One region of the Streptomyces malaysiensis subsp. malaysiensis genome, then DNA from elsewhere that is predicted to be linked to it. Evidence: riboswitches for the same ligand, from Rfam matches in the RefSeq annotation. Region 1 holds a riboswitch; the other holds the start of a gene.
The links. A riboswitch is a leader RNA that binds a small molecule or an ion and turns the genes downstream of it on or off. The one in region 1 is predicted to bind cyclic di-AMP.

Region 1 (4,252 bases):
TGCTGCGCTACGACGGACCCGTGGAGATCGCCACCTGGCGGTTCGCCACCGAGCCGCTCACCCTCGCGGGGCAGCGCATCGCCGAGGGCGAGCCGGTGCTGGTGGTGCTCGCCGCCGCCGACCGGGACCCCGAGCGGTTCGCGGCGCCCGATGTCCTCGACCTCGCCCGCCGGGACAATCAGCACCTCGGCTACGGCCACGGCATCCATTACTGTCTGGGCGCCCCGCTGGCCCGGCTGGAGGCCCGGACCGCGATCGGCACCCTGCTGCGGCGGCTGCCCGGACTACGGCTCGCGGCCGATCCGGAGGATCTGCGATGGCGCGGCGGGCTCATCATGCGCGGGCTGCGCACGCTTCCGGTGACCTGGAATTCCACCGGCGGCTGAAGGCCCAAGCCCCGTACGGCGCGACATAGGTGACGAAACATCAGCCGTGTGACCTCGGCGTGACCTGGGATACATCCGCTTGTGATGATCGAGGGCCCTCGCTATGTTCACCGGCAAACCCAGTCGCCATAGCGCCTAGGAGAGGTCAATCGCATGCGTTCCGGTAATGGTCGACACCGTCGCCCTCGTCAGGTCCCGGCCATCATCGTCGCGGCGGGGGTCACGGGGGCGGGCCTCGCCATCCCCCTCTTCGGGGCGGCCGGCGCACAGGCCGCCCCGGCCGCCACCTGGGACCAGGTCGCCGAGTGCGAGAGCGGCGGGATGTGGAGTGCCAACGAGGGCAACGGCTTCTACGGCGGGCTTCAGCTGACCCTCGACATGTGGAAGCAGTATGGCGGCGCGGAGTACGCCCCGCGCCCCGACCTGGCCAGCCGCTCCCAGCAGATATCCGTCGCCGAGGCGATCCTCGGCGACCGTGGCCCCGACGCCTGGCCGAGCTGTGCGCTGGGCGCCGGGCTCGCCGATGACGCCGGCGCCCCCGATGGGGACCCCGGCGGTGCGGCCACCGCGGACCCGGGCACGGGCCGCGGCGGGGACGAGCCGGGGGACCGAGGGCAGGACGGCTCCTCCTCCCCGTCGCGGGACGGTTCGGAGACATCCGGCAATACCGATAAGACGGATGAGCCGGGCTCGGCCGAGGGGTCCGAGGCGCCCGACGCCTCCCAGTCCCCCGACGGGCGGGACGGCTCGGAGTCGGACCGCCGGGCCTCGGACGGTCCGGAGTCGGGCGGTCCGGAGTCGGGTGGCTCCGACCGCTCGAAGGAGCCCTCGACGACTCCCTCCGCCGACCCCACGTCCTCCGGCCGCCACCGCGGCGCCCCGGACGCGGGGGAGCGGGCCGACGACGGCGGTTCGTCGGACGCCCGGCCCTCCGGGCGCCATGCCTCGCGCGAGGCTGCGGACCGCGAGCAGAGCCCCACGGGTGACGATTACACCGTTCGCCCCGGTGACAACCTGTCAGGGATCGCCGAGCACCGGAATGTGGCCCGGGGTTGGGAAGGGATCTACGAAAACAACGAGGACCTCATCGGGGTCGACCCCGACCTGATCATCCCTGGTCAGCGACTTGACCTCACCATCAGGGAGCAGTGATTCGGGGGGAATTGCCCGATCTGGTTCCGGTGAGACATACATCTCGTCACAATATCCGGGCCGTACCCCGTGTCCGATCTCTCCTCGCCCGGCCTACCTGCGTCGATGTGGACCGGGTGAGATCAATTACATACCCATTCGCTCCGCTTGGGGTGTTTGAACGTTCTCGGAAGGTGTGTTTACCGTTTTTCCGCTCGCCACCGCGGGCACCGCCGATCGTCACGCCGAATCCTGCCGGCGGTCGGGGGAAACCGACGCGTCAGCGCCGAAGGCAGGAGCGGGGGACCCAAGGTAGGTGCCGAGTGGCCTGTGGACACGGGCTTGTCGGCTAGGGGTGAAGCCGGGCGCGACCATCGCGACCGGCCGGGCAACTCACGTCCGAACCCGACAGCTCACCTCGTAGGCGTCGGTGAGGAAACGAACCAAACATGCTCAAGTCCAACGGGAAGCACCGCCGTCCCTCCAAGGCCACCCGTATCGCCGCACTCACCGGTCTCGCCGGTGCCGCCGTGGCGGCGCCGCTGATCGGGGCGACCTCCGCTTCCGCCGCCACCACCTCCCAGTGGGACCAGGTCGCGCAGTGCGAGTCCGGCGGCAACTGGTCCATCAACACCGGCAACGGCTACTACGGCGGCCTTCAGTTCTCGAGCTCCACCTGGGCCGCCTACGGCGGCACGGCCTACGCCTCCACCGCGGACAAGGCGAGCAAGGCCCAGCAGATCCAGATCGCCGAGAAGGTCCTCGGCAGCCAGGGCAAGGGCGCCTGGCCGGTCTGCGGCACGGGCCTGACCTCCGGCGGCAGCCCGTCCGCGCCGTCCGCGCCGTCCGGTTCGCAGGACCAGTCCTCGGCCTCCACCAAGTCGGCCCCGGCCGCCAAGCCGGCCCAGCCGAAGGCGGAGCCCCGTACCGCGCCCGAGCACGCCGCGCGCCAGGAGGCCCGTGGCCCGATCAAGAAGGGTGACGGCGAGTACAAGGTCAAGTCCGGCGACACCCTCGGCAAGATCGCCAAGGCGCACGATGTCAAGGGCGGCTGGAAGAAGCTCTTCAAGCTGAACAAGGACATCATCGAGAAGGCCGACCTCATCTTCCCGGGCCAGCAGCTGCACCTCCGCTGAGCCACGGCCACGGATACGGCTACTGCCTGAACGAGCCCCGGTCGAACGTGCCGCCCCGACGGCACGTTCCGCCGGGGCTCACGCATTCCCCGGAAATCCGGATATGTAATCCGGAATCTCGCTTTTTGTGTCACGCCCCCGTCTCGTGGGGCGGGCGAACGCGGGGCGCAGCCCTCCCGGCCCGTTAGGCTCGTGCTGCTACCGCAGACCCATACGAAGGAGAACCTCGTGCCGTCCATCGACGTCGTCGTAGCTCGCGAGATCCTCGACTCGCGAGGCAACCCCACGGTCGAGGTCGAGGTCGGCCTCGACGACGGCAGCACGGGCCGTGCCGCCGTTCCGTCCGGCGCCTCCACCGGCGCCTTCGAGGCCCTCGAGCTCCGTGACGGCGACAAGAACCGCTACAACGGCAAGGGCGTGGAGAAGGCCGTCCTCGCCGTGATCGAGCAGATCGGTCCCGAGCTGGTCGGCTATGACGCCACCGAGCAGCGGCTGATCGACCAGGCGATGTTCGACCTGGACGCCACCCCGGACAAGTCCTCGCTCGGCGCCAACGCGATCCTCGGTGTCTCCCTCGCCGTAGCGCACGCCGCCTCCGAGGCGTCCGACCTCCCCCTCTTCCGTTACCTCGGCGGCCCGAACGCCCATCTGCTGCCGGTCCCGATGATGAACATCCTCAACGGCGGGTCGCACGCGGACTCCAATGTGGACATCCAGGAGTTCATGATCGCCCCGGTCGGCGCGGAGTCCTTCTCCGAGGCCCTGCGCTGGGGCACCGAGGTCTACCACACCCTGAAGTCCGTGCTGAAGGAGCGCGGTCTGTCCACCGGCCTCGGCGACGAGGGCGGCTTCGCGCCGAACCTCGGCTCCAACCGCGAGGCCCTGGACCTGATCCTCGAGGCGGTCAAGAAGGCCGGCTACCAGCCGGGCCAGGACATCGCGCTCGCGCTGGACGTCGCCGCCTCCGAGTTCTACAAGGACGGCACCTACCAGTTCGAGGGGCAGTCCCGCACCGCCGCCGAGATGACCTCGTACTACGCCGAGCTGGTCGACGCGTACCCGCTGGTCTCCATCGAGGACCCGCTGAACGAGGAGGACTGGGAGGGCTGGAAGACCATCACCGAGCAGCTCGGCGACAAGGTCCAGCTGGTCGGCGACGACCTCTTCGTCACCAACCCCGAGCGGCTGTCCCGCGGTATCGACAGCGACACCGCCAACGCCCTGCTGGTCAAGGTCAACCAGATCGGCTCGCTGACCGAGACCCTGGACGCCGTCGAGCTGGCCCAGCGCAGCGGCTACAAGTGCATGATGTCGCACCGCTCCGGTGAGACCGAGGACGTCACCATCGCCGACCTGGCCGTCGCCACCAACTGCGGCCAGATCAAGACCGGCGCCCCGGCCCGCTCCGAGCGGGTGGCCAAGTACAACCAGCTGCTGCGCATCGAGGAGATCCTCGACGACGCCGCGGTGTACGCGGGCCGTTCCGCCTTCCCGCGCTTCAAGGGCTGAGCGGACACGTCTGACACCCGTCCCCGGCCGCGGTCCCGTACCGTGGCCGGGGACGGCGTTACTCGAAGCGAAGTCATCACCGGGGAGGCG
Region 2 (4,252 bases), on a different contig from region 1:
CGGGCCCGGGTGATCCCCACATAGGCCAGCCGGCGCTCCTCCTCCAGCTCCTTGGTCTGGCCGAGCGCCCGCATATGCGGGAAGACGCCGTCCTCCATACCGGTGAGGAAGACGACCGGGAACTCCAGGCCCTTCGCCGTGTGCAGCGTCATCAGCGTGATCACGCCGGAGCCCTCGGTGTCCTCGTCCGGGATCTGGTCCGAGTCGGCGACGAGCGCGACCTGCTCCAGGAAGTCCGCGAGGGTGCCGGGGTTCTCGCCCCGGTCCTGCTCGAACTCCAGGGCCACGGCCGCGAGCTCCTGGAGGTTCTCGATCCGGGTCTCGTCCTGCGGATCGGTGGACGTCTGGAGCTCGGCCAGATAGCCGGTGCGCTCCAGCACGGCCTCCAGGACGGTCGCCGGGCCCGCCCCGGACTCCACGATGGTGTGCAGCTCCTCCATGAGCGTGTTGAACCGCTTGACGGCGTTGGCCGAGCGGGCCGCCATGCCGTACGCCTCGTCGACCCGGCGCAGCGCCTGCGGGAAGGTGATCTTCTCGCGCAGGGCCAGCGCGTCGATCATGGCCTCCGCGCGCTCCCCGATACCGCGCTTGGGCACGTTCAGGATCCGGCGCAGCGGGACGGCGTCCTCGGGGTTGGCCAGCACCCGCAGATACGCGAGGACGTCGCGGACCTCCTTGCGCTCGTAGAAGCGCACCCCGCCGACGACCTTGTACGGCAGCCCGACCCGGATGAAGACCTCCTCGAAGACACGGGACTGGGCGTTGGTCCGGTAGAAGACCGCCACATCCCCGGCCCTGGCGTCGTCCGCGTCGGTCAGCCGGTCGATCTCGTCGGCGACGAACTGGGCCTCGTCGTGCTCGGTGTCGGCCACATAGCCGGTGATCTCGGTCCCGGCGCCGGCGTCCGTCCACAGGTTCTTCGGGCGGCGGTTCTCATTGCGCTCGATGACCGCGTTGGCCGCGCTCAGGATGGTCTGGGTGGAGCGGTAGTTCTGCTCGAGGAGGATCGTCCGCGCGCTGGGGTAGTCCTCCTCGAACTGGAGGATGTTACGGATCGTGGCGCCCCGGAAGGCGTAGATCGACTGGTCGGCGTCGCCCACCACGCACAGCTCGGCGGCCGGGGTCTCGTCGGTGCCGGTGCCCACCAACTCGCGCACGAGTGTGTACTGCGCGTGGTTGGTGTCCTGGTACTCGTCCACCAGGACGTGCCGGAAGCGGCGGCGGTAGTGCTCCGCGACGTCCGGGAACGCCTGGAGCAGATTGACCGTGGTCATGATGATGTCGTCGAAGTCCAGCGCATTGGCCTCGCGCAGCCGCGCCTGGTACATCACATACGCCTCGGCCAAGGTCTTCTCAAAGCCGTCCGATGCCTGTCCGGCGAAGGTCTCCTCGTCGATCAGCTCGTTCTTGAGGTTGGAGATCTTGGCGCTGAAGGACTTCGGCGGGAACCGCTTGGGGTCGAGGTCCAGATCCCGGCAGACCAGCGACATCAGCCGCTTGGAGTCGGCGGCGTCGTAGATCGAGAACGACGAGGTGAAGCCCAGCTTCTTCGACTCCCGGCGCAGGATGCGGACGCAGGCGCTGTGGAAGGTGGACACCCACATGGCGTTGGCCCGCGGGCCGACGAGCTCCTCGACCCGCTCCTTCATCTCGCCCGCCGCCTTGTTGGTGAAGGTGATGGCGAGGATCTGGCCGGGGTGTGTGCCGCGGGCTCCGAGCAGATACGCGATGCGGTGGGTGAGCACCCGGGTCTTGCCCGAACCGGCGCCCGCGACGATCAGCAGCGGCGAGCCGGTGTGCTCCACGGCGGCCCTCTGCTGCTCGTTCAACCCCTGGAGCAGGGCGGACGGGTCCACCACGGACCGCGCCGCGCCGTCCCGGTAATGGGACTCCCGGGGCACGGGCGCGTCGAATCCGCCGCTGAAGAGGTGATGCGGCACATCCTCGGCACCGCCGTGGCCAGGGTGCGCCGAATCCTCGGGCGGCGGGGGCTGCTCCTCGTCCGAGGGAGGCCCGAGGTCCGCCAGGAAGCTGTCGTCAAAGAGGCTGCTCATCGCTCACCGAGTCTAGGCCGCCCCACTGACAGCCGACCTACGAACATCACGAAACGGTTTCGGGCAAAACGCCCACCAGCCTTCACAGAAGCCCCACGCGTTGGCTACCGTCCTGCCTCAGGCGGCCCGAGATCCGTCGGCGAACCGCGCCGGCACGGGTGGCCTCCGCCGAGTCCGGTATCGCCGTGAGGCGCCCGGAGCCGGGGACCCAACAACGCAAGACCGGGGTGAATCGGCCGGAAACGGTGCGGCACGGACAGTGCCGCCCGGAGACGGCCGTAGGGCAGCCTTCCGAACCGCCCGAACCCGACAGCTAACCCGGTAGGCGGTCCACGGAAGGAGTCGCCTCCCTTGGCGTCGCACCGCAAGCCGCGGAGCCGAATACCCGCCCCGCTCACCGGCCACGGCCGCCGTACGGCCGTCGGGTTCACCACGGCCGCCCTCGCGTCCGTCACCCTCCTCTCCCAGACGGCCAACGCCGCACCCGCCGACCCCAAGCCGGCTACGCAGTCGCTCGAGAAGGTCAAGGAGAAGGTCGACACCCTCTACCACCAGGCGGAGACCGCCACCCAGCACTACAACGCCGCCAAGGAGCGCACCGACCAGCAGCGGGGCAAGGTCGACAAGTTGCTGGACTCCGTCGCCCAGCGCACCGAGAAGCTCAACGAGGCGCGGCGCATGCTCGGCCAGTACGCCGCCGCCCAGTACCGCGACGGCGGGATGGCCCGCTCCGCCGCGACCCTGCTGTTCTCCAACAACCCGCAGGACGTCTTCGACCAGTCGCATCTGATGGACCGGATGACCGGCCGGCAGAAGCAGGCCGTCGACGACTTCCAGAAGCAGCGGGCGGAGGCCGCCAAGGAGCGCGGCAAGGCCAGCGAAAGCCTCGCCTCGCTGACCTCGGCGCAGAAGCAGCTGAAGATCCAGAAGAAGACCGTCCAGGACAAGCTGACCGAGGCCCGGCGGCTGCTGGCGAATCTGACCGCCAAGGAGAAGGCGCGGCTGGCGGCGATCGAGAAGAAGAAGGCGGAGGAGGACCGCCGTAAGGCCGCCGCACTCGCCGAGAAGCAGCGGCAGGAGGCCGCCGCGCGCAAGAAGCAGCAGGAGCAGCAGCAACAGGAACAGCAGAACACGGGCAGCGGCTCCGGTTCGACGACGCCCTCGGCCCCGGCCGACACCTCCAAGGCGGCCCAGGCCATCGCCTTCGCGAAGGCGCAGATCGGCAAGCCGTATGTCTGGGGCGCCACCGGCCCCAGCTCCTTCGACTGCTCGGGGCTGACACAGGCGGCCTGGAAGTCCGCCGGGATCTCGCTGCCGCGCACCACCTGGGACCAGGTGAAGGTCGGTACGCGGGTCTCGACGTCCCAACTCCAGCCGGGCGATCTCGTCTTCTTCTACGACGACATCAGCCATGTGGGCCTCTACATCGGCGACGGGATGATGATCCACGCGCCGAAGCCCGGCGATGTGGTGAAGAAGGCGCCGATCACGGAGATGCCGATCTACGGGAGCGTGCGGCCCTCGTAGCCCCCTGGCGCCGGTATGCCGCTGCCCGGGGCCGGACCCCGGGCAGCGGCACCGTCATCGCCTCGGACGCGGGCTCGCGCTTCAGACGCGGCGCTCGTGCCTCAGGTGCCGGGCTTGCGCCCGTAGACGTACACGTCGTCGCCGTTCCGCAGCAGGCTCCAGTACTTCTTGGCGTCACCCTTGCGCATGTTGACGCAGCCGTGGGAGCCCGGCGGGGACCATACGCTGCCCGCGATCGAGTGGAACGCCTGGCCACCGTCGAAGAACTGGCTGTACGGCATGGCGACGTTGTAGAGCGTCGACCAGTGGTCGATGTTCCGCCAGTAGACCCTCTTCAGCCCGGTGCGGGTCTCGAAGCCGTCCCGCCCGGACCGCACCGGCACCGGTCCGTAGACCAGCCGGGAGCCGTCCTGGACCCAGCTCAGCTGCCGGGTGAGGTCGACGCAGGCGATACGGCCCTTGTTGGTGGGGCACTTCTTCGCCGCGTTCGGGTTGTGCCCCGCGGCCTTCTGGGCGTTGATGAGATTCATGACGCCCGAGGTGATCGGGCCCGCGTAGCCGATCGTCGGGCTGATGCCGTGGTCGATCTGGAACTTCTGGATCGCGAGACAGTCCGCCCGCGACTGCCGCCCGTCCACGGGGCGGCCGAGGAACCGCTCGGCCTGCTTCTG

Region 2: another riboswitch for cyclic di-AMP. It lies ahead of AB0E24_RS09010 (C40 family peptidase); the one in region 1 lies ahead of AB0E24_RS38255 (transglycosylase family protein).

The regions. Positions count from the first base shown of each region.
Region 1 is NZ_JBEZNG010000029.1:79,982-84,233, reverse strand. Features, by position in the region: gene AB0E24_RS38265 (cytochrome P450 family protein) at 1-386, shown strand, start outside; gene AB0E24_RS38260 (transglycosylase family protein) at 540-1,538, shown strand; cyclic di-AMP (ydaO/yuaA leader) riboswitch at 1,792-1,959, shown strand; gene AB0E24_RS38255 (transglycosylase family protein) at 1,967-2,653, shown strand; gene eno (phosphopyruvate hydratase) at 2,882-4,162, shown strand.
Region 2 is NZ_JBEZNG010000003.1:436,803-441,054, reverse strand. Features, by position in the region: gene pcrA (DNA helicase PcrA) at 1-2,054, opposite strand, end outside; cyclic di-AMP (ydaO/yuaA leader) riboswitch at 2,211-2,397, shown strand; gene AB0E24_RS09010 (C40 family peptidase) at 2,406-3,581, shown strand; gene AB0E24_RS09005 (L,D-transpeptidase) at 3,683-4,252, opposite strand, start outside.